3 regions of the Arthrobacter sp. G119Y2 genome follow, and region 2 is predicted to be linked to each of the others. Evidence: predicted binding sites of a transcription regulator. Region 2 holds the regulator's gene; each other region holds the start of a gene.
The links. Region 2 encodes LexA, which represses DNA repair genes until DNA is damaged. Its sites were predicted from a motif close to TCGAACANNTGTTCGA; they were not measured.
Positions count from the first base shown of each region.

Region 1: a site for LexA is predicted at 2,152-2,167, ahead of WKB88_RS12230 (HNH endonuclease signature motif containing protein). Genes of this name have one in related genera too.
Region 3: a site for LexA is predicted at 6,129-6,144, ahead of WKB88_RS05435 (HNH endonuclease signature motif containing protein). Genes of this name have one in related genera too.

Region 1 covers NZ_JBBPFS010000005.1:100,600-110,508, forward strand. Annotated here, with positions in the region: gene WKB88_RS12220 (SLC13 family permease) at 1-1,075, opposite strand, end outside; gene WKB88_RS12225 (FadR/GntR family transcriptional regulator) at 1,257-1,952, shown strand; gene WKB88_RS12230 (HNH endonuclease signature motif containing protein) at 2,377-3,858, shown strand; gene aceE (pyruvate dehydrogenase (acetyl-transferring), homodimeric type) at 4,062-6,800, opposite strand; gene WKB88_RS12240 (DUF3052 domain-containing protein) at 7,146-7,565, shown strand; gene WKB88_RS12245 (peroxiredoxin) at 7,522-8,055, shown strand; gene WKB88_RS12250 (NAD-dependent protein deacetylase) at 8,052-9,101, shown strand; tRNA gene WKB88_RS12255 (tRNA-Val) at 9,186-9,258, shown strand; gene WKB88_RS12260 (NAD(P)/FAD-dependent oxidoreductase) at 9,332-9,909, opposite strand, start outside.
Region 2 covers NZ_JBBPFS010000011.1:44,495-54,403, reverse strand. Annotated here, with positions in the region: gene dapF (diaminopimelate epimerase) at 1-18, shown strand, start outside; gene WKB88_RS17705 (class I SAM-dependent methyltransferase) at 157-777, opposite strand; gene hflX (GTPase HflX) at 898-2,466, shown strand; gene WKB88_RS17695 (ATP-dependent DNA helicase) at 2,459-4,510, shown strand; gene lexA (transcriptional repressor LexA) at 4,586-5,422, opposite strand; gene WKB88_RS17685 (LysM peptidoglycan-binding domain-containing protein) at 5,810-6,244, shown strand; gene WKB88_RS17680 (histidinol-phosphate transaminase) at 6,342-7,451, shown strand; gene hisB (imidazoleglycerol-phosphate dehydratase HisB) at 7,511-8,128, shown strand; gene hisH (imidazole glycerol phosphate synthase subunit HisH) at 8,125-8,763, shown strand; gene WKB88_RS17665 (hypothetical protein) at 8,768-8,926, shown strand; gene priA (bifunctional 1-(5-phosphoribosyl)-5-((5-phosphoribosylamino)methylideneamino)imidazole-4-carboxamide isomerase/phosphoribosylanthranilate isomerase PriA) at 9,012-9,761, shown strand; gene WKB88_RS17655 (SseB family protein) at 9,767-9,909, shown strand, end outside.
Region 3 covers NZ_JBBPFS010000002.1:363,824-373,732, forward strand. Annotated here, with positions in the region: gene WKB88_RS05425 (ATP-dependent helicase) at 1-2,249, shown strand, start outside; gene WKB88_RS05430 (ATP-dependent helicase) at 2,246-5,764, shown strand; gene WKB88_RS05435 (HNH endonuclease signature motif containing protein) at 6,248-8,206, shown strand; gene WKB88_RS05440 (hypothetical protein) at 8,588-9,277, opposite strand; gene WKB88_RS05445 (ABC transporter ATP-binding protein) at 9,274-9,909, opposite strand, start outside.

The DNA of each region.
Region 1 (9,909 bases), on a different contig from region 2:
CTGAGACAACGGCACCGATGTAGCAGATGAGCAGGGCGGCCAGCAGGGGCATGCCCAAGCCGACCACGGCGTCGGACACGTATTCCACGGTGCCCGCTTCCTGCAGCACGCCCACGAAGGTGAGCATGCCGCAGATGAGCAGGACCGTGGTCCAGCTGATCTTGTTGATAGCACCCTTCTGGGCCTGCGGGGAGACCAGGGCCAGGATCATTGCGATGGTGATGGAGACGAAGCCGACGTCGACCTTGAAACCGAGGGCGATCACGGCGAGGGCGATCAGGCCTGCGATCGTGACGATCTGCGGAAAGAGCTCGCTGCGGGTCTTGGTGGCCTGGATTCCGTCTCCGGCGGGGTCGCGCGGACCGTAGATGTCGGAGCCGAATCCCTTGAAGGCGACGTCGGTGCGGCCGGCGGAGCTGAGGTTCATCCGGGCCTGGGCAACCTCTTCCACGAAGCCGCCCACCGTGCCGCTGCGCAGTTTGCTGCCGCCCAGGACAAAGAACAGGATCAGGGCAATGAACGTGTTGAAGAGCAGGCTGGCGAGGAACACGGCCAGAGGACTGGACTCCAGGTCGGTTTCGCCAATGATGCCGTTGACCGTGACCCCGTATACGGCAATGGGGGAGAAGCCGCCGGCCTGCGCGCCGTGGATCACCATCATGCCCATCATCAGCGGGTTGATCTTGTGCTTCGCAGCGAAGCCGAGAGCGATCGGGGCAACGATTGCGACGGCGGCGGGAGACAGGGCGCCGACGGCGGTGATGATGGCCGTGATGGCAAACATGATCCACGGAATCAGTGCCACCCGGTTGCCGACCATCCGGACCGCTCCACGGACCAGCAGGTCAATGGTGCCGTTGTTCTGCGCTATGGCGAAGAGATAGGTAACGCCGACAATCGTCAGGAACAGGCCGCCCGGGAAGTTGGCGAGAATGTCGTCCGTGCTCATGCCTAGAAAGACAAAGCCCAGAAGGAAGGCCCCCACAAAGGCAAGCGCCCCCATATTGAGGGGCAGCACCGTGGCCAGGAGGAACATGGCCACCAATATCAGGATGGAGAGGATTGGAGCGGACATCTAAAGTTCCCTACGTCGTCGAAGGTGCCGGCACATCCCGGTGCCGGCGGCGGAGTGTGGCAGTGATGTCCGCCACACTGGCACTGGACTAGCCTCTTAGACTCTGGGTCTCTTTGTCAATTGCTGGCTATACTCATGTCGGACCGCGCGGACGCCCGGTGGACGTTAGAGGGAGGTTGCCATGTCCGGCAGCGGTGACGGCAAAGGTTTTGTCCGGGTCTCCCGGCCCCGGCTGTACGAGCGGCTGGTGGAGCAGCTTCTGGGCTTTATCTCCTCGACCGGACTGGGGCCCGGCGATTTGCTTCCGGCCGAGAGGGACCTTGCCGAGCGCATGGGAGTCTCCCGTGCCACGCTGGCACAGGCTCTGGTGGCTCTGGAGGTGCTCGGCGTGATCGATGTCCAGCACGGGACCGGTGCCGTCCTGGTGTACCGGCCGAGTGTGGCGTCCGTATTGCGCGAATTGCGTGAACATCGTGACCGCATGCCGGAGATAGTCGAAGCCCGCAGCACCCTCGAAGTGAAGCTGGCGGCGCTCGCAGCAGAGCGCAGGACTCCGGAGGACCTGGCTGCCGTCGATGCCGCCCTTGAGGTGATGTCCGCTGAGATTGCCGAGGGCAGCCGGGGCACCGAGGGCGACGAACTCTTTCACCAGGCAGTGGCCGCAGCGGCCCATTCATCCATTCTCGCGTCGATGATGACGTTCATTTCCGAACTGGTTCGGGAAACACGGCTCGCTTCCCTGGGGCAGCCCGGCCGGCCGGAGCGTTCGCTGGAGTCGCACCGTGCCATCGCGGACGCTATCCGCTCGTCGGATCCGGAAGCCGCGGCAGAGGCCATGCAGGCCCATATCGATCTGGTCTCCGAAACCGCAATGTAGGTCATTGCGGCAGAAAGGGCGGCAGGAAAGCAGGTCATTGCGGCAGGCTGCCGACTGCTTGTTTCGCACGGAAGCGGCATCAGTAGTTCCGCAGAAAAGACGGGTATTTGGCCGTCAACATTAGGGCCGGTTTGGGCCTGTTGTGGTCTGTTGTGGAGCTGGAAATGTCGGTGGCGGGTGAAATCCTGAGGTCATGGATCAGAACGGATCTTCGACGGGCCCCGGCCCCGGCACTAATAACGGACAGGCAGCAGCGTGCAGCCTGTCGGTCTTTGTTGCCGGGCCCGGTCCGGAGGCTTCTGAGCCGGCCGGTGAAACTGATCCGGCTGTTGCCGCAGTAGCCCATTCCCCCAGTGGTTTTGTTGCTCCCGGTGGCGCTTTTGAACCGTCGGGGGCTGGTTGCCGTGACGGGTTTACCGGAGCTTTGGCCCTCCGGAACGTGGAGTGCCTGAACGAGGAAGAAACCGGTGCCGTGTTGTCGCGGTTGAATGTGCTGGGCCGGTGGGTTCAGGCGCAGCAGGCGAAGGTCCTGTCCCGGATGCAGAACATTTACGAGTCCGAGAGCATGTTCGTTTCGGGCCGGCCGGATTCCGAGATGGCCTTCAGTCTGGCAGCCGAGGAAGCGGCTACGATTCTGGGGGTTCCCACCGGTACCGGAACGGCGTTGATGAGCCGGGCCGGTGATCTGTGCACCGCCAACACTGCCACGTTGGGGAGTCTGGAGGCCGGGGAGATCAGTTACGGGCATGCCGAGACGGTTCTGGAGCAGTGTGTGGGGATTGCTCCGGCGGATGTGCCCGTGTTTGAGGCGAAGCTGCTGGGTTTGGCTGCGGGACAGACGAAGGCGCAGTTCCGGGTGAAGGCTCGGCGGTTGAGGGAGAGTCAGTATCCGCAGACGATTGTTGAGCGGCAGCGGACGGCTTTTGATCGGCGGTCGGTGTGGGTGCGTCATGAGCCTGACGGTATGTCGTGGTTTTCGGCGATGCTGCCGGCGGAGACTGCGCAGGGGATTTATCACCGGCTCAGTGTTGCGGCCCGGGGTGAGCAGGCGGCCGGAGATACGCGGAGCGTGGATCAGTTGCGGGCGGATATCGTGGCGGACCTTTTGGGTGGTCATGAGCATGAGTGCACTTCCGGGGGCTGCGACAGCAGCAAGGGCACCGGCGCCGGGAAGGGCGCTGGCGAAGGCGGCGGGGGCTACGGCGCCCGGAAGGGCAGCGGTTCCGGAACCGGAACCGGCGAAAAGGATGGTGCCGGTTCCGGGTCGTGCCGTATAGGTCATGGTTCCAGGGCCCGGACTGAGATTCTGGTGGTGATCACCGCTGAAACTCTCTTGGGAGCCGATGACCAGCCTGCGGAACTGGTCGGGTATGGGCCGATCAGCCCCGAAAGAGCCCGGCGCATGGCCCGCGAGGCGGCGAAGTGGACGCCGGCGGAGCGGGACCCGGAGACTGAGGAGATCCTGCGGGTGGGTAAGCGGCGGAAAGTCCCGGACGGGTTGAAGCAGTTGCTGCGGGTCCGGGACGGGACGTGCCGGTTCCCGGGCTGCCGGACCAATGCGGTGATCTCCGAAATCGACCACACCAAACCCTTCGCGCAGGGAGGTCCCACCGATCACGACAACCTGGAACATTTATGCCGGCGGCACCACATGTTCAAAACCAAAGGATTCTGGAAAGCCTGCCAGCCCAGTCCCGGAATCATTGAGTGGACCTCACCGGGAGGACGAAAGTACCGCACCTCACCAGACCTCACCCTTCCGCGGGGTGGGGCGGACCCGCAGGGGGAACGCGGCGTTCCTGGAGTCAAAGACCCGGCAGTCCTGGCCGGTGCCGAACCATCAGTCGTGGATTCATCAGGTGCGGTTAATGAGGACGACTACGGTTCCGATCCGCCGCCCTTCTAACCGGGAAGGCGAAAAGTCAGGACAGGTCAACAGAAAGAGTCAGGCTCAACAGAAAGAGTTAGAAGAGCTCAACAGAAAGAGTCAGAACGCCTCAACAGGAGTGAGCCAGGACGCTTAAACAGAAGAGAACCGCCGCAAATGCGACGGTTCTCTTCTGTGCTCCTACGAGCTCGTCCTCCTACGATGAGGAGACCGTGTAGCGCTTAGGCGTCGCCGCCGGCGTTGCCCGACGTTCCTGCATTCACGTTGAGCAGGTCGTACTTCTTGATCGCTTCGGTCGGCGCGCTGGCGTCAACCTCGCCGCGGCGGGCGAGCATTTCCAGGGTCCGAACGACCATGGAGTGCGAATCAATCTTGAAGTACCGGCGTGCAGCGGCACGGGTGTCCGCGAAACCGAAGTCGTCGGCGCCCAGGGTGGCAAATTCGTTCGGAACGAACTGCCGGATCTGGTCGGGAACGGCCTTCATGTAGTCCGTGCTGGCAACAATCGGTCCGGTGGCTCCGGCGAGCTGCTTGGTGACAAACGGCACGCGGGGTTCGGCGTCGGGATGCAGGAATGCTTCTTCCTCGGCGGCCAGGCCGTCGCGGCGGAGTTCATTCCAGGACGTCACGGACCAGACATCGGCAGATACGCCCCAGTCTTCGGCCAGGATCTTCTGGGCTTCCAGGGCCCACGGCACAGCAACGCCGGAGGCGAGAAGCTGGGCGCGGGGACCATCGATCTTTGCCGGAGCCAGCAGGTAGATGCCCTTGACGATGCCTTCGACGTCGAGATCCTCCGGAGCCTTGGGCTGCAGGATCGGCTCGTTGTAGACCATGAGGTTGTAGATAACGTTCGGATCCTTGGAATCCGGACCGTACATCTGCTCCAGGCCGTGGCGGACGATGTGCCCGATTTCGTACCCGTAGGCCGGATCGTAGGTTTTCACGGCCGGATTGGTCGAGGCCAGAATCGGGGAGTGGCCGTCAGCGTGCTGCAGGCCCTCACCGGTCAGGGTGGTCCGTCCCGCGGTAGCGGAAATCAGGAAACCGCGCGCCATCTGGTCGGTGGCTGCCCAAATGTAGTCGCCCGTGCGCTGGAACCCGAACATCGAGTAGAACACGTAGACCGGAATGAGCGGCTCGCCGTGGGTGGCGTAGGACGTGCCGGCAGCGGTAAAGGCCGCAATGGAACCGGCTTCGTTGATGCCGACATGCACAATCTGGCCCTGCGGGGACTCCTTGTAGGCCAGGACGAGGTCCCGGTCCACGGACAGGTAGTTCTGGCCCTTGGGGTTGTAGATCTTGGCCGTCGGGAAGAACGAGTCCATACCGAAGGTGCGGGCCTCATCCGGAATAATCGGCACAATCCGCTTGCCGAACTCCTTGTCCCGCATCAGGTCCTTGAGCAGACGGACAAAGGCCATGGTGGTGGCCGCCATCTGCTTGCCGGAACCGCGGTTGGCAACCTCGTAGGCCTTCTCGCCCGGCAGGTGCACCGGATCATGCTTTACGCGGCGCTCGGGAACGTTGCCGCCCAGTTCGCGGCGGCGTTCCAGCATGTACTTGATCTCCGGAGCGTCAGCACCCGGGTTGAAGTACGGCGGCTTGTACGGATCAGCTTCGAGCTGCTCGTCCGTGATGGGGATGCGCAGGTGATCGCGGAAGGCCTTCAGGTCATCCAGAGTCAGCTTCTTCATCTGGTGCGTGGCATTGCGGCCTTCGAAGTGCGTACCCAGGCCGTAGCCCTTGACCGTGTGGGCCAGGATAACGGTCGGCTTGCCCTTGAACTCCATGGCTGCCTTGTAGGCCGCGTAGACCTTGCGGTAGTCGTGTCCGCCGCGCTTCAGGTTCCAGATTTCTTCGTCGGTCAGCTTGGCGACCAGTTCCTTGGTCTCCGGAGTCTTGCCGAAGAAGTGCTCGCGGACAAACCCGCCGTTCTCGGCCTTGTAGGTCTGGTAATCGCCGTCGGGGGTGGAGTTCATGATCTCCACCAGCGAGCCGTCCTGGTCCTTCTCGAGGAGCGAGTCCCACTCGCGGCCCCAGACGACCTTGATGACGTTCCAGCCGGCACCGCGGAAGAATGCTTCCAGTTCCTGCATAATCTTGCCGTTGCCCCGCACCGGGCCGTCGAGGCGCTGCAGGTTACAGTTCACGACAAAGGTGAGGTTGTCCAGCTTGTCATTCGCGGCAAGCTGGAGCAGGCCGCGCGATTCGGGCTCGTCCATTTCGCCGTCGCCCAGGAAGGCCCAGACGTGCTGGTCAGAGGTGTCCTTAATGCCGCGGTTCTGCAGGTAGCGGTTGGACTGCGCCTGGTAGATGGCGTTCATCGGGCCGATGCCCATGGACACGGTGGGGAATTCCCAGAAGTCCGGCATCGACCGCGGGTGCGGGTATGAGGACAGCGCGTGTCCCTCGCGGGACTTTTCCTGACGGAACCCGTCCATGTCTTCTTCGGACAGGCGGCCTTCCAGGAAAGCGCGGGCGTACATACCGGGGGAGGCGTGACCCTGGAAGTAAATCTGGTCTCCGCCGCCCGGATGGTCCTTGCCCCGGAAGAAGTGGTTCATGCCCACTTCGTACAGGGTGGCTGCACCGGCGTAGGTGGAAATGTGTCCGCCGACGCCAATTCCCGGACGCTGGGCGCGGTGCACCATAACGGCTGCATTCCAGCGCAGCCAGGCGCGGTAGCGACGCTCAACTTCCTCGTCGCCGGGGAACTCCGGTTCCTGGTCAACCGGGATGGTATTGACATAGTCAGTGGTGGTCACCATGGGTACGCCTACCGACTGCGCACCGGCGCGCTGGAGCAGCGAACGCATGATGTACTGGGCCCTTTCGGTGCCCTGGGAACGGATCAGTTCATCCAGTGACTGCATCCATTCCGCGGTCTCCTCGGGGTCACGGTCCGGGAGCTGGTTGGTCAACCCGCTCAGGATGTCCGTTGTGTCTTCTGCGGCCACGGCAAACCTCTCTCATGTACAGATTGTGTCTGCACGAATTACGTCTGTGGGGATCCGGTTTCGTCACCGGACGATCACGGTGGCTGCGCGGATGCTGGTGCCTCCGGAGCCTCTCTGATCCACTCTAGTCCCGCAGACCGGCAGTTGCGTAGCCCGTTCGCTAACGGCTGGCAGCCGCCGGGCCGCTCATTGCCGTCCATGCGCGGGACGCACCTGCACATGCGATAGCTTGCCCGCAGAACCTTGTAGGTTCCGGACAAAAGGTGTTGGCTTGTGTCCTAGACACCACATCTCGCCCAAATATGTGATTCCCTTGTATTTATGCAGTCAACCAGGAGGAGTGAAGTGAGCGAGGCCGAAGCCGTCACGGATAAGAACGTGGCGGAAAGATTGGGTTTCAAAGACCAAGACCTGATTCAGGAATTCGGTTACGACGAGGACGTCGATTTTGACCTCCGCGACGGCCTCGAGGACTTGGTGGGGAGCGAGCTCCTGACGGAAGAGGACCACGAAGTTGTAGACGGCGTAATCCTCTGGTGGCGGGCCGACGACGGGGACTTGGTGGACGCGCTTGTTGACTCCATCACCACCCTCGACGACGGCGGCGTTGTTTGGGTATTGACCCCCAAATCAGGACGGGTAGGGTACGTCCCGCCTGCAGACATCGAAGAGGCCGCTCCGACAGCAGGCCTGCACGTCACGACATCAGCGGCAGTAAGCAGTGACTGGGCCGCAACACGCCTGGTCGCCCGCCGCAAAAAGTAGCACCGGTTTGCCTCAAAGTCCGGAACCGGGAGCTGTTTGGCAGCACCCGGCTCCGGACTTTGTGCTTCCCAATCAGTTCGGCGAGCCAGTTGCTCTGTCGTCCCTTCGGGGAACGCCCGTCGTCGTAGTGTTTTATCCCTTCGCCTTTTCCGGGGTGTGCACCGGCGAGCTGGATGAATTGCAGGGGGCCGCGGAGGAGATTGCCCTTACCGGTGCCCGGATTCTGGCCGTCTCCTGCGACTCCAAGTACGCTTTGCGTGCCTATGCGCAGCAGCGCGGCTACACCTTTGACCTCTTGGCTGACTTCTGGCCGCACGGCGCAGTGTCGGACGCCTACGGAGCATTTGATGCCGACCTTGGCCGCCCGGTCCGAGCCTCGTTTATCATCGATGGCAGAGGCCTGATTCGTGCGGAGATCCGGTCGGATCCGGGGTCTCCCCGCCCGCTGCAGGCCTATCTGGACGCGCTCAAGGAGATGCTTTCGGAATGACCCACGCACCACAGCCCTACTCCGGCCCAACTTCCGGATCGTCCGCGCCGGGATCGCCCGCCCCCAGCCAATCGGCCTCGGGATCGCCTTCCGCACAGCAGACGCGGCCCGGCCTGGGGCTCACCGGCTTTGTCCGGTCCCAGCCCGCACCGCCCTCCGCTCCGGCGCCGACGCCCGAAGAAGAGCGGCAGCTGCACAGTGCCGTCGATCTGCTCAGCGGCCGCCGGATGGCTGTCCTGACCGGTGCCGGAATGAGCACGGACTCCGGAATCCCCGATTACCGGGGACCTGAAGCGCCGCCGCGCAAACCCATGACCTACCAGGAATTCGTGGGCGACAGCGAACTCCGCCGCCGCTACTGGGCCCGAAACCACGTTGGCTGGCACCATCTGCGGCACGCCGTACCCAACGCCGGACACGCCGCCGTCGCCCGCTTGGAACGCCGCGGACTAACCACCGGCCTGATTACCCAAAACGTGGACCGGCTGCATGCCGACGCCGGCAGTGCCTTGGCCGTTGACCTGCACGGGCGCTTCGACCGGGTGCTGTGCCTGGACTGCGGCACCCGCTATTCGCGCCAAACCGTGTCCCGGCTGCTCGAAGAGCTGAATCCCGGGTTTCTGGAGCGCACCCGGCTCGACGGCGACATCGCCCCCGATGCGGATGCTGACGTTGCGGACACCGAGGACTTCGTCGTGGCGGACTGTCCGGTCTGCGGAGGCATGCTCAAGCCGGACTTTGTGTATTTCGGCGAGAACGTGCCCCGGGACAGGGTGGCGGCTGCGTTCGCCATGCTGAACGCAGCTGACGCACTGCTGGTCGCAGGTTCGTCGCTGACCGTGATGAGCGGGCTGCGCTTCGTGAAGCATGCCCACAAAACCGGCAAACCGGTGGTCATCATCAACCGTGGATGGACCCGCGGAGACGACCTCGCCGATCTGAAAATTGAGGCGGGGGTGGCCACCGCCCTGGAATTTCTGGCGTCCGAGCTGCCCGACCTGCCGGCTCAGCCCCGCAGGCAGGCAGGGCTTGGAAGCTCTGATTAGGTAATTTCCCAAAACGTCCGGTAAAGTAATTCCTCGTGATGCGGCGCTGATCAAGGAGAACTTGAAAGGCATAACGGTCACAAAGGGTCTTTAGCTCAGCTGGTAGAGCGCCACGTTTACACCGTGGATGTCATCGGTTCGATCCCGGTAGGACCCACCGCAATAAAGCGGTACAAAGAAACCCCGCCCTCCGGCTCCGGAAGGCGGGGTTTTCTGCTGTCTGTACCCGGTTAGCGAATAGCCTGGATTTCCCGCGGAAGCTCCGAAACGGAAGCCGGTCCTGCAGCCGGCGCGAGGTAGGCCTCCAAACTGTCATCCATCGCCCGGATCCAGGGCGTGTGGTGCGGCTGCGACATGGTGCCGGTGATGATCGATTGATGGACCCTGTCGCGGTAGCCCATGATGTCCTGCTTCTTTTCCTGCATCCAGATCTTGAACAGCTCGGAGACGGCGTCCAGATCGAAGTTGGGGTAGTCGGTCCGGTCGATGAGATCCCGGACGTAGGCGCTTTGGAAATCGGCCTCGTCATCATGCGATTCAAGGGCATCCTGGGCAGAGAGCCATGCGGCGATGTCCGCGGCGCGCACCTCGGCGGAAGGTACCTCAATCCGGCCAATCATCACGTCACGGGCATACCAGGCCTGCACGTCGAACATATTGAACGTGTAGTACTGGTCCTGCATGCCCAGATAGATCAGGTTGGGGTTCTCCTGCCACAGGACGCCCTTGTACAGGCTCCCGGGGTAGAGGACGTTGCGCGAGACCAGGGACAGCTCCGAGGGCAGGAAGGGGTACGTGTGGCGGTACC
Region 2 (9,909 bases):
CGCGGCACGCTCCTCTAGCGTCTAACCTCCAAGCCTCTGGCCCCGGCCCCGCCGCCGGAGTCCCGGAACACGGAAAACCGCCTCCCCGGAACGGAATAATCAGCCCGGGGAGGCGGTTGAACCAAGCATGGAAAGAACCACTGACAGTTTCGGCGGCTAGCTCACGCGGGCTTTGCGCTCGACCTTGATGATCCGGAAAGACTTGGCAGTGCTGTGGCGGGACACGGAGAAACCGTCGCCGAGCTGCTCGGCCATCCACTTCTGCAGCGAGTCCGCCCCCAGATTCTTCTGGACAACCAGCCACGCGGTTCCTTCGGGAGCCAGGCGCGGCAGCCACAGCAGCAGCAGGGCATGCAGTTCGTCCTTGCCGATGCGGATGGGCGGATTGGACCAGATGGTGTCGAAGCGCAGGTCGGGGTCCACCTCATCGGGCCGCGACGCCGTGACATTGCCCAGGCCCAGGGCGGCGGCGTTGTCGCGGGTCAGGCCCAGGCAGCGCTCATTGACGTCCACGGCGAACACCCGGGCGTCCGGGGACTTGAGTGCCATGGTGAGGGCGACCGGCCCCCAGCCGCAGCCAATGTCAAGGAGGTTGCCGGCAGGGGCGGGCGCAGGAACTTCGTCCAGCAGGACCACGGTTCCCTTGTCTATGGCGTCGGGGCTGAAAATCCCGCCGGACGTGACGAGTGTGCGCTCCCGGCCGTCAAGAGTGACATGAAGCGGCCGGCGGACCTCGGGGCCCGAGGGCTGTGAACTGAAGTAATGGTCTGAACCCATAACAAACCAGAATAGTGGGTCTGTGGCAGGCTGCAGAAACCGGATGGAACGGCGGGAAGATCACGCCCCCAAATGTCCGTGCACTGACTTACCATGGAGAACACGGCTTATAAGGAGATTATGACGATCAACAATTCCCGCCCTGGCACATCCGGTTCCGCCCAGCCCAATACGGAGCTGAGCCCGGAGGACATCCAGGGGGTCATTGACAGGATCCTCGCCAAGGAGAGCGCCGCGGAGGCCAAAGCCCCCGGCGGCAACGCCCCGCGCGGCAGGGCCCAGGCCCTTTCTGACGACGTCGGGCATTCATCGCACGACGGCGACCAGGAAGACCTGGCCGACCGCCACGCACTGCGTCGCGTGGCCGGCCTGTCAACCGAGCTGGAAGACGTTACCGAAGTTGAATACCGCCAGCTGCGCCTGGAGCGCGTAGTGCTGGCCGGCCTGTGGAGCGAAGGAACGGCGGCCGACGCCGAGAACTCCCTGCAGGAGCTTGCTGCCCTCGCCGAGACGGCGGGCTCGGAGGTGCTTGACGGCATCATCCAGCGGCGCCTGAAGCCGGACCCCGGGACGTTCCTGGGCTCGGGCAAGGCCCAGGAACTCAAGGACATCGTGATGGCCACCGGTGCCGACACGGTCATTGTGGACAGCGAACTGGCCCCGTCACAGCGGCGCGGCCTGGAAGACATTGTCAAGGTCAAGGTCATCGACCGGACTGCGCTGATCCTTGACATCTTTGCCCAGCACGCCAAGTCCCGCGAGGGCAAGGCCCAGGTGGAACTGGCACAGCTGGAATACCTGCTTCCGCGCCTGCGCGGCTGGGGCGAATCCATGTCCCGCCAGGCCGGCGGCCAGGTCGGCAGCGCCAGCGCAGGCATGGGCTCGCGCGGCCCCGGTGAAACCAAGATCGAACTGGACCGCCGGAAGATCCGCACCCGCATGGCGAAGCTGCGCCGCGAAATCGCAGGAATGAAACCAGCCCGGGAAACGAAGCGCGCCAACCGGCAGCGCAACGAGGTTCCGTCGGTGGCCATTGCCGGCTATACCAACGCCGGCAAGTCTTCGCTGCTGAACCGGCTCACGGATGCCGGCGTCCTGGTGGAGAACGCACTGTTCGCCACCCTGGACCCCACCATTCGCAAGGCCCAGACCGAAGACGGCATCGGCTACACGCTGGCGGACACGGTTGGCTTTGTCCGTTCGCTGCCCACCCAGCTTGTGGAGGCGTTCCGCTCAACGCTTGAGGAAGTTGCCGACGCGGATTTGATCCTGCACGTGGTGGATGCCTCGCATCCGGACCCCGAGGGCCAGATCGCCGCTGTCCGCACTGTCCTCACGGATGTGGATGCCCGCAACATTCCGGAGATCATCGTCCTGAACAAGGCCGACGCCGCTGATCCGTTTGTCCTGGAACGGCTGCGCCAGAAGGAACGCCGCCACGTTGTGGTCTCCGCCCGGACCGGCCAGGGCGTCGACGAGCTGCTGCAAGCCATCTCCGAAGGCATTCCCCGCCCCGGCGTGGACCTGCACCTGCTGGTGCCCTATGACCGCGGTGAGATTGTCTCCCGGCTGCACAGCTCGGACACGGAAATCCTTTCCGTGGAACACGCCGAGGCAGGAACCCGCCTGCACGTGATGGTCCGCGAGGGCCTGGCAGCTGAACTGGAGCCCTTCGTCACCCATGAGTAAAGACACCACCGGCGAAGTCCTGGATCTGCTGGACACCGCCGTAGCCGGCATGGGCGGCCAAAACCGCCCGGGCCAGCACGAAATGGCCCGCCAGGTCACGCAGGCCATTGACGAGGGACAGCATCTGCTGGTTCAGGCGGGCACCGGAACCGGCAAGTCGCTGGCCTACCTGGTGCCGCTGATCCACCACGCGCTGGACAGCACCAAGCCCACGCTGGTCTCCACCGCCACGCTGGCGCTGCAGTCCCAGATTGTGGGCCGGGACCTGCCGCGCCTGCTCAAGACGCTCAAGCCCAAGCTGCCGCGCGAGGTCGACGTCGCGCTGCTCAAGGGCCGCAGCAACTACGTCTGCCTGCACAAGACCGGCGGGGGATTCCCGGAAGAGGAGGATCCCGCCGGTGCTCTGTTTACGCTCGGCGAAGACCGCGCCGTGGGCCATCCCGCACCCTCGCCCACCTCGGCGATGGGACGGGAAGTGGTGCGGCTGCGTGAATGGGCCGAGGAGACCGACACCGGAGACCGCGACGACCTTGTTCCGGGCGTGAGCGACAAAGCCTGGCGCCAGGTTTCAGTGACGTCCATGGAGTGCCTGGGCGCCCAGAAATGCCCGATGGCCGCCGAGTGCTTCAGTGAACGCGCCCGTGCCCAGGCTGCGGTGGCCGACGTCGTCATCACCAACCACGCGATGCTGGCCATCGCCGCGTTCGAGGGTCTGGCTGTGCTGCCGGACTATGACGTGGTGGTCATCGACGAGGCCCATGAGCTGCAGGACCGGGTGACCGGCGCCGTCACCGGCCAGCTCTCCGGAACCGTAATTTCCGCCGCTGTCACCGCGGCGCGCAAGCACACCTCCGCCAGCGTCGAAGAACTGGCCCAGGCCGGGCGCGCCTTCGACAAGTCCCTGGAAGGCATTCCGTCCGGGCTGCTGGCCAGCGGGCTGAACGAGGAACAGGAACAGGCGGTGGGCCGCGTCCGCGAGGCCTGCCGGGTGGCCCTGTCCGATTCCAAGCCGGAGCCCGGGGAAACGGCCGACGGCGGGCGCCAGACCGCCAGGTCCCGCCTCATGGCCGTGCTGGGCATCTGTGAGCGGCTCGTTTCCGCCCCCGATGCCGGGGAAGTGATCTGGGCGTCACGGCCCAGCTCCTTCTCGCCGTCGGGCGGCTACTCCCCGCCGGATGAGACCGCTCCGGCCACCCTGAACGTTGCGCCGCTGTCGGTGGCCGGGAGGCTGCGTGAAGGACTCTTTGACGGCCACACGGTGGTTTTGACCTCGGCAACCCTGGCCATCGGTTCCGAGTTCGGTCCGGTGGCCGGCGCGCTGGGGCTCCTGGGCCCCGGGGCACCCTCCTGGACGGGCACCGACGTCGGCAGCCCCTTCGACTATCCGCGCCAGGGTGTGCTGTACGTGGCCAAGGATCTGCCCAAGCCCGAACGGGGCACCTCCGAGGCGCAGCTGGACGAAATCGAGGCGCTGCTGAAAGCATCCAACGGCGGGGCGCTGGGACTGTTTTCCTCACGCCGGGCCGCCGAAGACGCGGCCGACGCAATGCGGACCAGGGTGGATTTTCCGATCCTGTGCCAGGGGGAGTCCTCGATGTCCTCGCTCGTCAAGCAGTTCTCCGAGGAGCCCGACACCTGCCTGTTCGGCACCATGTCGCTCTGGCAGGGCGTTGACGTGCCGGGAACCGCCTGCCGTCTGGTGCTCATTGACCGGATCCCGTTCCCGCGTCCGGACGACCCGCTCATGACGGCCCGCACCCGCGCGGTGGCCAAAGCCGGCGGGAACGGGTTCATGTCGGTGGCTGCAACGCATGCCGCAGTCCGGCTGGCGCAGGGGGCCGGGCGGCTGATCCGCGCCGCCGGAGACCGCGGAGTGGTGGCCATCCTGGACTCCCGGATGGCCACTGCCCGCTACGGCAGTTTCCTGCGGGCCGCTCTGCCGCCGTTCTGGTCCACGACGGACCGTTCCGTGGTCCTGTCGGTGCTGGGCCGCCTGGCCGAGCAGTCTGCGGCGCAGGAGAAGGTTCCCGGAGCCCGGAAGTAGAACAGAAGACAAGCAAAAGGGCGGCCGGAAAGAATCCGGCCGCCCTTTTGTGTGCGTCGTCTGGCGTGTGTCGGGCTAGAGGGAGCGCATGACCGAGACGACTTTGCCCATGATGACGGCGTGGTCGCCCACGATGGGCTCGTAGCGGGTGTTCTGCGGCAGCAGCCAGGTGTGGCCGTTGCGCTGGCGGAACGTTTTGACCGTGGCCTCGTCGTCCAGCAGGGCGGCTACGATGTCGCCGTTCTCGGCTGTGGGCTGGCGGCGTACCACCACCCAGTCACCGTCGCAGATGGCGGCGTCCACCATGGAATCACCCGAGACCCGGAGCATGAAGAGGTCACCGTGTCCCACGAGCTGGCGCGGCAGCGGCATGATGTCCTCAACCACTTGCTCGGCCAGGATGGGCCCGCCGGCAGCGATCCGGCCGACCAGGGGAACCATGGCAGTGTCCACGGAGGTGGAGAGCTCGGTGACCGTGGCCAGGCCCGCGGAGGCGACCTCACCCTCGGCGGAGCGGCCGCCTGCACTGCCGGAGCCGCCTGCGGCCGGGAGCGCCGGCTCGGTGCGGCGTGGGCTGTCCGAAGGCTCCCCGTCGGCGCCGGGGGAAGTCGGCTGTCCGTCGCGCAGCATCAGCGGAATGAGGATTTCCATGGCGCGGGGGCGTTTGGGGTCGCGGCGGATGTAGCCGAGCTTCTCCAGCTGCATGAGCTGGTGGGTCACGCTGGACAGACTCGCCAGACCCACGGTGTCCCCGATTTCCCGCATGGTGGGCGGGTACCCGTTGGTGCTCACGGACCGCTGGATCATCTCAAGGACGGTTTTCTGCCGCGGAGTGAGGCCTTTCGCGCGCGCACGGGTGCCGGTCGCAGCTGGCTGATTGGTGCTGTCTTCGGAAGCAGTCCTGCGGGCCACGTGGGGTTCCCTTCGGGTCAGCTGGTCCGGGCGGTGCCGGAGCTGGTCGGGCGGATGTCTGGGCCGGAACGCTGTGCAAGCCGTGCCGGCGGGAATGTCAGAGGCAGCTGATTCAGTGGTCCTGTTCGAACCGTTCCGGGGCCCGCGCCCCGCACCGGCCCGGTGTGAACCGCCGAACCCTCTTCCTCTGGACTCAACGCTAGGCGAGGGGAGCGGCCTTTTCAAACATTTGTTCGAGCGAGTCTCGACTTTATTAGTAGATAGGTGCTAGAAATGAGTTCACAACCTTCGAACATAGTTTCGAAATCTTCACTCCGCACCGCTTTCACTTATTCGAATACAGCTTCGGCTCTGCCGTTGCTGCTCTCGAACCGGAAAGGTATTTCCATGCCAGCCCACGCATTATCCACACTGTCCCGGACCTCTGCCCCCTTCGCCCAGGCTCCGGCCCGGCCCGCAGCCGGGCCGGAAGCTGTTTCGCCCGCCGCAGCCTCCGGAGACCAGGCTCCGGCGGCCCGGCTCCGGCTCACGCGGCGGGGCCGGCTGGTGTTTATCGGCTTGCCGCTGATGCTCACGGCCGCTGCCGCGCTAACCGTGCTGGGCTTCTTCACCGCCCCGGCCGTCGCCTCGAACGGCGGGCCGGACGTCACGCGGACCCTTCAGGTGAGCGTCACTCCCGGTGACTCCCTCTGGGCCCTGGCCGAGGAATTCGCCCCGGAACGCGACCCCCGGGATGTGGTCGCCGACATCATGGAACTGAACAACCTGCCCAGCGAGCGCGTGCCGGCCGGAGTGCAGCTGTTCATTCCGGTCCAGTCCTGAATCCCGGGTCCGTTCCAAGCACAACTCAGAACGTAACAACCCGCTGCTGCGACACGGGGATTCTTCCCGCCCCGCCTTGGAGTCTTAAGCTGTAGTGGTGACTGAACAGCTGGAGAGACTGAACCGACTTCCCCTGCGCGATGACCTTCGCGGACTTGCGCCTTACGGTGCTCCGCAGCTTGACGTGCCCATCCTGCTCAACGTCAACGAGAACACGCACGGGTTGCCCGAGCAGGTGCGGAAGGCCATCGCCGCCTCCGTTGACCGGGCCGTGGCAGGCCTGAACCGCTACCCGGACCGCGAGTTCACCGAACTCCGGGAGCGCCTCGCCGCATATCTCGGCCACGGCCTGGGTACGGAAAACATCTGGGCGGGCAACGGCTCAAACGAGGTCCTTCAGCAGATCCTCCAGGCCTTCGGCGGCCCCGGACGGACAGCTATGAGCTTCCCGCCCACCTATTCCATGTATCCGCTGCTGGCCAGCGGCACCGGCACCCGCTACGTCACGGGCCTGCGCAGCGAGGACTTCACCCTCACGGCAGACGCCGCAGCGGACCAGGTCCGCGAGCAGGCTCCGAACATTGTCTTCCTCTGCACGCCCAACAACCCCACCGGCACGGCGCTCTCGCTTGATGTCATCGAAGCCGTCTATGAAGCCGGCGCTGCCTCGCAGGCGATCGTGATCGTGGATGAGGCCTACGCCGAGTTCTTCCACGCCGGAACCCCCAGTGCCCTGCAGCTGCTGCCCGGACGTGAGCGCCTCATCGTGTCCCGGACGATGAGCAAGGCCTTCGCGCTGGCCGGAGCGCGGGTGGGCTATATGGCGGCAGCTCCCGAAGTCACCGATGCGCTGCGCCTGGTGAGGCTGCCGTACCACCTCTCCGCCGTCACGCAGGCCACCGCCAACGCGGCCCTTGAGCACGCCGACGCCCTGCTCGCCAACGTCGAAGCCATCAAGGTCCAGCGGGACCGCATCGTCGCCGAGCTGCTGACCCTCGGCCTGAAGCCGGCGCCCTCGGACGCCAACTTTGTCTTCTTCGGCGGGCTGGAGGATCCGCGCGCAGTGTGGGAGGGCCTGCTGGAAGCGGGAGTGCTGGTGCGCGACGTCGGCATCACCGGCCACCTGCGCGTCACCGCCGGCACGGAAGCTGAAACCAGCGCCTTCCTGACCCGGCTGCGCGAGCTGCTGGCTGCCGGCGTCCGCTAACGCACCCGGGCGCAGCCACTAAACTGTTAGCAGAGACCACCTTCTTTCAAAGGAAAACCATGACCGTGGAGACCACCACCGGCCGCACCGCACGCCTGGAACGGGTGACCAGCGAATCCTCAGTGGTCGTTCAGCTGGATCTGGACGGAACCGGCCAGTCGGATATCAGCACGTCCGTGCCGTTCTACGACCACATGCTGACGGCGCTGGCCAAGCACTCCCTGATCGACCTCACGGTCCAGGCCACCGGCGACACCCACATCGATGTCCACCACACCGTGGAGGACATCGCCATCAGCATCGGCGAGGCACTCAAGACCGCGCTCGGAAACAAGGCCGGCATCCGCCGCTTCGGCGAAGCCACGGTTCCGCTCGACGAGGCCCTCGCCAACGCCGTCGTCGACATCTCCGGACGCCCCTACCTCGTGCACTCGGGCGAGCCGGCGGGCCAGGAATACCATCTGATCGGCGGGCACTTCACCGGATCGCTGACCCGGCACGTCTTTGAGGCCATCACGCTCCACGCCCAGATCTGCCTGCACATGACGGTGCTCGGCGGCCGGGACCCGCACCACATCGTGGAGGCCCAGTTCAAGGCCTTCGCCCGCGCTCTGCGCGCAGCCGTGGAACCGGATCCCCGGGTTGAGGGCATCCCCTCCACGAAGGGAGCACTGTGACCGCCCGCAACGTCACCGTCCTGGACTACGGTTCCGGCAACATCCGCTCGGCCGTCCGTGCCCTGGAACACGTCGGTGCCACCGTCACCCTGAGCGCCAAATCCGACGACGTACTGAACGCCGACGGACTGCTGGTGCCCGGAGTCGGCGCCTTCGCCGCTGTCATGCAGGGGTTGAAGGACGTTGATGCCCTGCGCCTGATCGGCCGGCGCGTTGCCGGCGGACGCCCGGTCATGGGCATCTGCGTGGGACTGCAGGTCCTCTTCGACGAGGGCGTGGAGCACGGCGTCCGCACCCCCGGCATGGGGGAGTGGCCCGGCGTCGTTGAACGGCTGAAAGCCGACGTGGTGCCGCACATGGGATGGAACACCGTCCAGCCTCCGGAGGATACCCAGCTGTTCGCCGGCATCGAGAACGAACGCTTCTACTTTGTGCACAGCTACGGCGTGCAGAAATGGGACTTCGACGTCACCCAGCCGGCCATGCGCGCCCCGCAGGTCACCTGGGCCGAACACGGCAGCCGCTTCGTTGCTGCGGTGGAAAACGGGCCGCTGACGGCAACCCAGTTCCATCCGGAAAAGTCCGGTGACGCCGGTGCGGCGCTGCTGGAAAACTGGCTGAAGACGCTGGGCTAGGGCCATGTGGAGCCTCATTCTCATGGGTCTGGCGGGACTGCTGATCGGCGGCGCCATCTCCTTCCGCAGCCAGGGCATGTCCAAAATCATCACGGTCAGTTTCTGGGTCCTGGCAGGAATGGCGCTCCTCGGCGCGTACCTCCTGATCGACACGTCCGCCTAGCCGCCACCTGAGCAAAACCTCCGCCCGGCAACCCCGCCGGGCCCCGCACGCCCTCTCCGGACTGAACCCCACGGAAAGCAGAACCATGTCACTTGTTGAAACACCCATCCTTGAACTGCTGCCCGCCGTGGACGTCGCGGACGGCCAGGCAGTGCGCCTGGTCCAGGGCGAAGCCGGCAGCGAAACCAGCTACGGCGATCCGCTCGAGGCAGCCATGGCCTGGCAGAACGACGGCGCCGCCTGGGTACATCTGGTGGACCTGGACGCAGCCTTTGGCCGCGGTTCCAATCTTCCGCTGCTCAAGCGCGTGGTAGAGGAACTCGACATCAAGGTGGAGCTCTCCGGCGGCATCCGCGACGACGCTTCGCTGGACATGGCCTTGGAGCTGGGCGCCAGCCGGGTGAACCTGGGCACCGCAGCCCTGGAAAACCCGGAATGGACCGCCAGCGCCATTGCCCGCTACGGCGAGGCCATCGCCGTCGGGCTCGACGTTCGCGGCACCACCCTGGCCGCCCGCGGCTGGACCAAGGAAGGCGGGGACCTCTGGGAGGTCCTGGCCCGCCTGGAGGACGCCGGCTGCCCGCGCTACGTGGTCACCGACGTCACCAAGGACGGAACGCTGCGCGGCCCCAACCTGGAACTGCTGCGCGAAGTCCTCAAGCGCACCGACCGTCCCGTCGTCGCCTCCGGGGGCATCTCCAGCCTCGACGACCTGGCCGCCCTGCGCGAACTCGTTCCGCTGGGCCTGGAAGGCACGATTGTGGGCAAGGCCCTCTACGCCGGCGCCTTCACCCTGCCGCAGGCCTTCGACATCGCCGGACATCCGGAGCGCTAGGACCCATGGCTGAGCGCGCCCTCCCCGGACACATCGCCGCCGCCCTCGCCGGGGCCGGGGGACCGTCCGACTCCGCCGGGCAGCCCTGGTCCGGCCGGGATCTTTCCGGCGACGGCAACCCGCTGCACAATTTCGACGCCGACGACGG
Region 3 (9,909 bases), on a different contig from region 2:
TGCTGCCGCCCGCACCCCAGGAATCCGCAGCGCCGGAACCCGCAGAAGCCGCCGAAACCCAAAGCTCCGCAGCGGGCCGGGCCGAAGCGCACGTGGTTGATTCCCCCATGCATGAACTGCGCTACATCGCCCAGCGCATCCTGGAAGCCCAGCTGCTGGACGGACGGAGCCTCGAGGACATCGCCGTTATTGTGCGCACCGGCGGGCAGCTGGCGCGCATCCAGCGTTACCTCAGCGGCCAGGGCATTGACGTGAAAGTGCCGGTTGCGGAGAAGGCGGTGCGGGATGAAGCCGCAGTGCGGCCGCTGCTGGAGGCTTTCGCCGTCGTCCTGGATCCGGAGCTGCTCACCCCGGAGGCCGCAGTATCGCTGCTCACCTCCCGGATCGGCGGAGCCAGCTCCATCGAACTGCGCAGGCTCCGCCAGTCGCTGCGCCGTGAAGAAATACGCGGAGGGGGAGGCCGTACCAGCGACGCGCTGCTTGTGGAAGCCCTGCTTGATCCGGTCTCGCCCAGCGGCCTGGCACTCGCCGGCCTGTCCTGGGAAGCGAGGTCTGCCCAGCGCACCGCCGCCATGCTGCGGGCCGGGCGGACCGCGGCGGAACAGCCCGGAGCCACCGCTGAAACAGTGCTCTGGGCGCTGTGGTCGGTTTCCGGGTGGTCCAAGAAGTGGGCTGAAACTGCCCTCTCCGGCGGCCCGGCCGGGGCCCGGGCGGACCGCGACCTCGACGCCATCATGGCCCTTTTCCAGACTGCTGAACGATATGTGGACCAGCTGCCCGGTTCCACTCCCGCACAGTTCCTGGACTACCTGACCAGTTCCGAGCTGCCGATGGACACCCTGGCTGCCCGTGCGCAGCGCCGTGAGGCGGTGGAACTGCTCACGCCCGCCAGCGCCGCCGGCCGGGAATGGCCCATGGTCATTGTTGCCGGGGTGCAGGACGGCGTCTGGCCCAACCTGCGCCTGCGCGGTGAGCTGCTGGGCAGCGGAGACCTGGTGGCCGCTATTGAGCACGGAGACGGATTCGCCAAACACCGCAGTCCGCAGTCCCTGATGCACGCGATCCGCCACGATGAACTGCGCAGCTTCTCCACGGCTGTCTCCCGGGCACGCGAGCTGTTGGTCTGCACCGCGGTGTCGTCCGACGACGAACAGCCCTCGGCGTTCCTGGACCTGGTGGATCCGCTCCCGCCGCAGGCCGTCAAGCGCGAACGCACCGAGGTCCTGCGCCCCCTTACGCTGCGGTCCCTCGTTGCGGAGCTGCGCGCCTATACGCAGCAGGAGCAGGACAAACCGGAACTGGCACACGAAGCGGTGCACCATCTGGGCACCATGCTCAATCATCCGGTCCGGGTCCCCGGTGCAGCGCCGTCGGAATGGTGGGGACTGGCTGAGCTGTCCACCACGGATCCGGTCATCCGCGAGGGAACTCCCATTCCGGTGTCGCCGTCCAAGGTCGACGCCGTGCTGAAGTCGCCCCTGAGCTGGTTCGTCTCCGCAGCCGGCGGTGAACAGGCCACTGACTTCGCCCGCTCGCTGGGCACCCTGGTCCATCAGATTGCCCAGGACCTGCCCGAGGCCTCGGGCAGCGAGTACGTCCAGGAACTGCAGCGCCGCTGGCCCACACTGGGCATGAAGGACAACTGGGAAGGCAAGCTGGATTTCCGGCGCGCGGAGACCATGGTGCGCAAACTTGCCGCCTACGTGATCACCATGCGCCAGGAAGGGCGGTCGCTGGTGGACGTGGAGCGGGACTTTGCCGCCGAGGTGCCCGTGGAGATCCGCGGCAGCGAACGCACGGCGCTGCTGCGCGGGCAGATTGACCGGCTGGAGATCGATTCCGAGGGGCGGCTCTTCATTGTCGACCTCAAAACCGGCAAATCGGCGCCCAAGAAGGACGATCTCGAAAAGCACCCCCAGCTGGCTGCTTACCAGGAGGCGGTCCGGGAAGGCGCCGTGAACCGTGATGCACCGGAAGACGGAGCTGCAGCAGTACAGCCGTCCCGGCCCGGCGGCGCCGCCCTGGTCCAGCTGGGAACCACCAGCAAGTCCGTTGCCGTCCAGCAGCAGCCGCCGCTGGATCCCGAGGACACCACGGCGCGGGACATGGTCCGTGAAGCGGCCGCGCTGATGTCCGATGCCCGGTTCGACACCGTCCACGACCCCACCCGCAGCGGGTTCGGCGGCCACGGCTGCCGGCTTCCCGAAATCTGCCCCCTGTGCCCCGAAGGAAAGCAGGTCACCGAATGAGTGCCTCCCTGACCGAAACGCTTCCCCCCGAGATTCCCCCGGCTCCGCGCTACTCTGCCCGCGAACTGGCTGAAATGCTGCATACCGACCCGGCGAATCCCGTGCAGTACCCCACACCGGACCAGATTGGAATCATCGAGGCGCCGCTGGAACCGCTGCTGGTCATTGCCGGTGCCGGATCCGGTAAGACCAAAACCATGGCGGACCGGGTGGTCTGGCTGGTGGCCAATAAGCTGGTGCGCCCCGAACAAATCCTGGGCGTGACCTTCACCCGCAAGGCCGCCGGCGAACTGGACAGCCGCATCCGCCAGCGCCTGGAACTGCTGTACCGGGTCCAGGCCGCGGGCACCGCTGATCCGGGCCTGATTCCGCCGGGCAGCGGCCCCGACGTGTCCGAGGACGCCAGGCTGGACCCCGCCGTCTCCACGTACCATTCCTACGCGAACGGCATCGTGAACGACTACGGGCTCCGCCTGGGCGTGGAACGGGATTCCGTCATGCTCGGCGGCGCCCAGTCCTGGCAGCTCGCCACCGAGGTCGTGGAAGCCTATGCCGGAGACTTCGAGCACTTCACGGCCGCGAAATCCACCCTGGTTAACGGGGTCCTGCAGATGGCCGGTGAATGCGCCGAACACCTTACCAGTCCGGCCGAGGTGCGTGAGCACCTGGCCGAGCATCTGGAGGCCGTCACGCGGCTGCCGTATCTGGCCGGCAAGCCCAAGGCGGCAACCGCGGCCGTGCAGAAACTTATGGACAGGCTGCGCACCCGGATCTCTGTCACCGAGCTCGTCGAAGCGTACCGGCGTGCGAAGTTCGAGCGCCGGCAGCTGGACTTCGGCGACCTGGTGGAAATGGCCGCCACGATCGCCGCCACCATTCCCGAGGCAGTGGAGATGGAGCGGGCCAAGTACAAGGTGGTGCTGCTGGACGAATTCCAGGACACCTCGCACGCCCAGATGGTGCTCTTCTCCCAGCTTTTCGGAGACGGCCGTGCGGTAACGGCGGTTGGCGACCCGCACCAGTCCATCTACGGTTTCCGCGGCGCGTCGGCCGGCCAGCTCGGTACCTTCCGGGACCAGTTCCCGCTGTACCTTCCGGACGGCACGCGTGCACTGGCTCCCGTTGCCAACCTCTCCGTCGCCTGGCGGAACTCCACGTCGATTCTGGCCGCCGCCAACACTGTTTCAGCACCCCTGAACAGCACTGCTCCCTGGCTGGCGCGCCAGCGGCTGCCGCATGTGCCTGAGCTGCAGGCCAAGCCCAAAGCGCCTGTAGGCGAGGTCTACCTCGGACGCTACCTGGCTGACGTTTCGGTTCCCGCCGCGGACGGGGCCGAAGCCATCCTCGGCGAGGCCGACGCCGTCGCCGACCAGGTGCTGGCGCATCGGAACCGCTGGTTTGAAACGGACGACGCCGGCAAGCCGCTGCAGCCCACCGTGGCCGTCCTCTGCCGCGGACGCAAGCAGTTCGGACCTGTTCGGGAGGCGCTGGAAGCGCGCGGCATCCCGGTGCAGATCGTCGGACTCGGCGGGCTGCTCTCGACGCCTGAAGTGGTGGATGTGCTGGCAGTGCTGCGGGTGCTTGGAGATCCGGGCCGCTCGGACTCCATGCTGCGGATCCTGGCCGGAGCGCGCTGGCGCATAGGTCCGGCCGATCTGATGGCGCTGGCGGACTGGTCACGGCACCTGGTCCGGGTCCGCGAGCACGCGGTATCCGTGGCCGATGCAGCCAACGTGCACCGGCCGGATGAGCAGCCGGACGGCTCCGAAACCGTTGTGGAGGCGGACATGGCCGAAGCCGGGTCGCTGGTGGAGGCCGTGGATTCCCTGCCGCGCCCGGAATGGGTCTCCATCTCCGGGCGGTCGCTTTCCGCCGAAGGGCTGCGACGGCTGAAGCTGCTCCGCGACGAGCTTCGGGACCTGCGCAGCTACGTGGGGGAGGACCTCACAACGCTGATCGGCGAAGTCGAGCGTCGCATCCTGCTGGACATCGAAGTGGCGGCGAAACCGGGCGTGTCCATCCATGAGTCCCGGCGGAACCTCGACGCGTTCATCGATGCCGCGGCTACCTTTAGCTCCTCCAGCGAACGTGTGGACCTGACGGCTTTCCTGGCCTGGCTCGAAGCCGCCAACGACGAGGAAAACGGACTGCCCGTCACCCAGCTCGAGGCCAGCCGGGAAGCAGTGCAGCTGTTGACCGTCCACGCCTCCAAAGGACTGGAATGGGATGTCGTGGTGGTTCCGGGCCTGAACGAGGGCCAGTTCCCCAACGACCGTGACTCCCGCTGGAGCAGCGGCGAGGGCTCCATTCCCTGGCCCCTGCGCGGCGACGCCCCCGACCTTCCGCAATGGGACTGGGAACAGGAAGACCAGAAAAGCTGGGTGGACAGTGAAAAACTCTTTAGCGAAGACGCGCGCGGTCACGCCGAGCGTGAGGAACGCCGGCTTGCCTATGTGGCGTTCACCCGTGCCAAGTACGTCTTGATCTGCACTTCGAGTGTGTGGGGCGGTGGACGGTCCAAGCCGACGGCGGTCTCCCGCTATCTGCAGGATCTCTACGACCTCGGGGAAGCGGGTGCACCGGGCTTCACTCTCCTGTCGTGGGTGCAGCCCGGTGACGAAGGCGATTCCAACCCGGCCAACGCGGATGTGCAGCGGCAGAAGTGGCCGGTTGATCCTCTGGGGGACCGGCGAGCAGCCATGGAAAGGGCTGCTGCCGCGGTGATGGAAGCCGCTGACCGCCAGGCGGGCCGTGTCGGGCAGTCCGAAATCGACATTCTGGCCGGCGCGGAGGGGCTGCAGGAGGATGGGCCCCGCGAATCCTCGCCGGGAGTGTTTGAACCCACGCGCTGGGCTCGAGAGGTGGAGCTGGTCCTGGCCCGCCACCATCCGCCCAACCAGGTGGTGGAGGTTGAACTGCCGGCGCACATCTCGGCGTCGCTGCTGGTTGACTTGAAGGATGATCCGGAGGAAGTCACCCGGCAGCTGCGGCGTCCTGTGCCGCGGGAGCCCGGAATGGCCGCCCGTAAAGGCACGGCGTTCCACGCCTGGGTTGAGGAATTCTTTGGAACCAGCGGCATGCTGGACATCGATGAGCATCCCGGTGCTGCGGACGCGTATGTGGACGAGGCGTACCAGCTGGAAGACATGATCGCCACCTTCGAGTCCTCGTCCTGGGCGCAGCGCACTCCGGCCTTCATTGAAGTACCCGTGGAGACACGGGTGGATGCCGTGGTGGTGCGCGGCCGCATCGATGCCGTCTTTCAGGACGCGGACGGCACCTGGGACCTGATCGACTGGAAGACCGGAGCCCCGCCCTCCAAGGACAAGCTCGCGGTAAGGGCGGTGCAGCTGGCGGTGTACCGGCTGGCCTGGGCCCGGCTGAAACAGGTGCCGTTGGAAAAGGTCAATGCCGCGTTCTACTACGTGGCGGCAGACAAGCTGGTCCGTCCGTTCAACCTCTTGGGCGAAGAAGAGCTTGAGGACATCATTCGGTCGGCGAACTCTTCGTCCTAGCGCAGGATGGCCCTAGCGCAGGATGGCCCTAGTGCGGGATGGCCCTAGCGCAGGTTGCCCGGCCGGCCTGGCACGCCGGAACCCGCCAGTGGGAAAGACAGCCAGTGGGAAAGAAGCAGCGGGAAAGACAGCCGGCGGGAAAGACAGCCGGCGGGAAAGGCAAAGGTGCGGCCGTCTCCTGAGGAGGCGGCCGCACCTTTGTCCGCCCTGCGGTATGCGTATCGGAAGGCCTGGCTAGCCGTAACCGCTCTGGACGTTGGGTACGCGGTGGGCCGGTAATTTGCGAGCCGCTTATTAGGCAGGTGCACCGCGGGTCATTTCCCGCCGTTTCCCCACTGACCCGCCCGTATGGCCCGTTCGAAACTCAAGCAGGTAGTCGGCCAGAAAAGTCGGGTATTTGAGGTGCCGAAATAGGGCTTGTTTTGGGCTTTTTGGGGCTCTTTTGGCGGCGGAAATGTCAGAGGCAGGTGAAAGCCTGAAGGCATGGATCAGCACAGGACTTTTCCCGGTTCCGAGCGGTTCGGCGAGCAGGCTGCCGACACCGCCCTCGGCGTCGGCCCCGCCGCCGGCGGGGAGGCCGCTGCACCGCCCGGTTACTCGGTTTTCCACGCCGTACCGGCTGCTGTCGGTGCCTCCTCTTCTGCTACCTCTTTGGCTGCTGCTCCGGGTCGTTCCGATTCGCCCCCGGCTTCCGGCGACACTGCTTCCGGCGACACTGCTTCCAGCGCCAGCGCCACCACTACTGCTTCCGGCGACACTGCTTCCAGCCCCAGCGCCACCACTACTGCTTCCGGCGACACTGCTTCCAGCGCCAGCGCCACCACTACTGCTTCCGGCGACACTGTTGTTTCCGGTGATGCGGCCGGGAGTTCCTGCCACTACGGGTTATCCGGTTCTCTGGTTCTGCTGGGCGCGGATGCGCTGGATGAGCAGACTGCCGGTGCTGTGCTCTCCCGCCTGGATCATCTGATGCGGTGGGCGCAGGCGCAGCAGGCTAAGGTCCTGCACCGGATGCAGAGTATCTACCGGGACGAGATGCATTTCCCGTCCGGAAAGCCTGATCCGGGTATGGCGTTCAGTCTTGCGGCGTCGGAGGCAGCAGCGATCCTTTGCGTGCCGCAGAGTACCGGGCAGCGGCTGATGTCTGAGGCGGGCAGTCTCTGCGGCGTTCATGCGGTGACTCTGGGCAATCTGGAGCAGGGCGGGATCAGTTACGGTCATGCCCAGACGGTGTTGGATCAGTGCCAGGACATCGAAGCTGTGGGGCTTCCGGGGTTCGAGGCAAAGCTGCTGGCGGCTGCAGCGGGTCAGACTGCGGCTCAGTTCCGGGTCCGGGCGCGGCGGTTGCGGGAAAACCAGTATCCGCAGGGCATTGTCCAGCGCCAGCTGAGTGCGTTGGACAAGCGCAAGGTGTGTCTGGAGCCTGCGGCGGATGGAATGTCCTGGCTCTCGGCGTTCCTGCCGGCGGAGAACGCGCAGGCGATCTTCACTCAGCTGAGCAGGGCTGCCCGGGGTGAGCAGGCTGATGGTGATCCCCGCAGGGTGGATGAGTTGCGGGCGGACATCCTTCAGGACCTGCTTATGTCCGGCGGCAGTCACCCCTGTGATGGGCAGGGATCGGCGGGCACGGACTTATCCGGTCCTCGCCCCGGTGGCCGTTCTGGCACCGCGGGGGACCCGTTCAGCACCGGGCAGGACGCCGGCGCGGGTGCATCCGGCACCGGCACTGGCACCGGCACCGGCTGTGGCAGTGATGCCAGCGCCGATGCCCGGGCCAAGGCCAAGGCTGGGGCCAGGGCTGGGGCTAGGGCGGAGATTCTGGTGCTGATCAGCGCTGAAACCCTCTTCGGCGCGGACGATCAGCCTGCGGAGTTGCATGGTTACGGGCCGATCAGTCCGGAAGCCGCCCGCCGGATGGCCCGGGAGGCAGCGAAATGGACGCCGGTGGAGCGGGATCCGGATACTGAGGAGATCCTGCGGGTGGGACGCCGAAGGAAAGTCCGGGCCGGACTTCAACGGTGGCTGCGGGCCCGGGACGGGACCTGCCGGTTCCCGGGATGCCGGACGAATGCGGTGATTTCCGAGATCGATCACACCAAGCCCTGGGTGCAGGGCGGGGCCACGGATCATGACAACCTCGAGCATTTGTGCCGGAGGCACCACATGTTCAAAACCAAGGGGTTTTGGAAGGCCTGCCAGCCGGCCGCCGGGGTCATTGAGTGGACATCGCCGGGAGGACGGACTTATCGCACCGAACCGCACTTGGCTCTTGCTCCGGTCATGCAGGGAACCGGCCCGGACGGTGCTGGGGACCGGTCCGTCGCGGCTGTCCGTGCAGATTCCCGGACCGTGCCCCACGTAGATTCCCGGACGGTCACGGCCACGGACACGCGGGCAGGCAGCAGCGGGGATGATTACGGGGATGACCCGCCGCCGTTCTAGGGCAGTCCCTGCGTGGTTGGTACGTGGCTGGTCGGTGGGTGATTCTTCAGCGGGTATGCCTGGGGCGATGATGATGGGCGTGCAGCCAAGGTGAGAACCGACCCTACAACGCGCGAGCATCATGTGTGGATGTGTGGATGTGTGGATGTGTGGATGTGTGGATGTGTGGATGTGTGGATGTGTGGATGTGTGGATGTGTGGATGTGTGGATGTGTGGATGTGTGGATGTGTGGATGGTTCTGCCCGACGGGGGGACATGAAAGACCTCCGGTTCGGCAGATGTTCTCAACAAACACCGCCTCATCCGGAGGCCTTTCTTATGCAATTCAGGTCTTATGCAATTCAGGCGCGCAGTCCGTTCCTACCGTCCGCGGCCAACCGCTAGGGCACCGCCCGGCGGAGTGTTCCGTAGGATCCGGCGGCCAGCACCACCCCGCCCAGCAGCAGCCAGCCGGTGAGGGCAAGCGGTGTCAGCTGTGCAAACCAGGCTCCCACCGCTGCCCAGGACTCCGTCCAGGTCGCGGATGCGACGGCCGCCAGCAGAATCAGGGCTAGTCCGACACATGCGGCAACCAGGCCGCCGGTGCGCCACCGCTTGTAAACGGTCGCGAACCAGAATCCGAACATGAACAGCAGGGTCGAGAGCGCAAAGTACAGCAGGATTTGCGTGTACCACGCAGCCTCGGCGATCCAGGGCAGGGCAAATATGTGGGCGTTCAGGCCCCAGCCGCTTGTTGCTTCTTCCACCAGGCCGAGCAGCCAGTAGAGCACGCCCAGGCTCAATGACATCACCGCGAAGAGGCCGAGTGTGCCGAGGTAGAAGGAGCGGCGGCTGACGCTCATTGCCTGTGAGAAAGGGAAGGTTAGCGTCAGGGCCTGAACGCCGATGCCGAGGAAATACCACATGACGGCCTGGCCGGAAAACACTAGGTTGGGTGCTCCGCTGTCGGGAATGACGGCGATGATAGCCAGGGCAATCAGGGTGGACGAGACAAGGATGATTGCCGGAATTCCGAGATATATCCATTTGTTGAGCAGCTGCATGCGCGCTACTGCGAGCGGCCGGTTCATTGCAGTACCTCCAGATCGGTGTCGTTGATTGCCGGCGCGGAACCGTAGGATTCGTTGGCCTTGAGGGTTCTCCTGATGATCAGCTGCTGCAGTGACACCGGCGCCACCTCCAGGCCCAGAGTCCGGGCGAGATCGCGGTCATCGCCGGACAGCGGGGTGTCCACGGTGACCGAGCTCAGCGCGCCAAGACCTTCCCGGTGCAGGACCGGCCGGCCGCCCACAAAATTCTCCACGGCAGCGGAAGAGCCTGCGACAGCGAAGGCGGAGCCTGTGACGGTGTCCACTTCGTCATCCATGACAATGCGTCCGTGGTCGATGACGATCACGTGTTCAAGCAGGTTTGCCACTTCATCGATCAGGTGCGAGGACAGAATGATCGTCCGGGGCTGATCGGCGAAATCGGTGAGCAGCCGGTCGTAGAACAGCTGCCGCGCGACGGCGTCCAAGCCCAGATAGGGCTCGTCGAAGAAGGTCAGCTCCGCCCGGGAAGCCAAACCGATGATGACTCCGACGGCCGAGAGCTGGCCGCGGGAGAGCTTCTTGATCCGGTGCTTCTTCGGCTGCGGCAGCTGGAAATCCTCCAGCAGTGTCTGTGCCAGCTGCTTGTTCCAGTTGGGAAAGAAAAAGGCTGC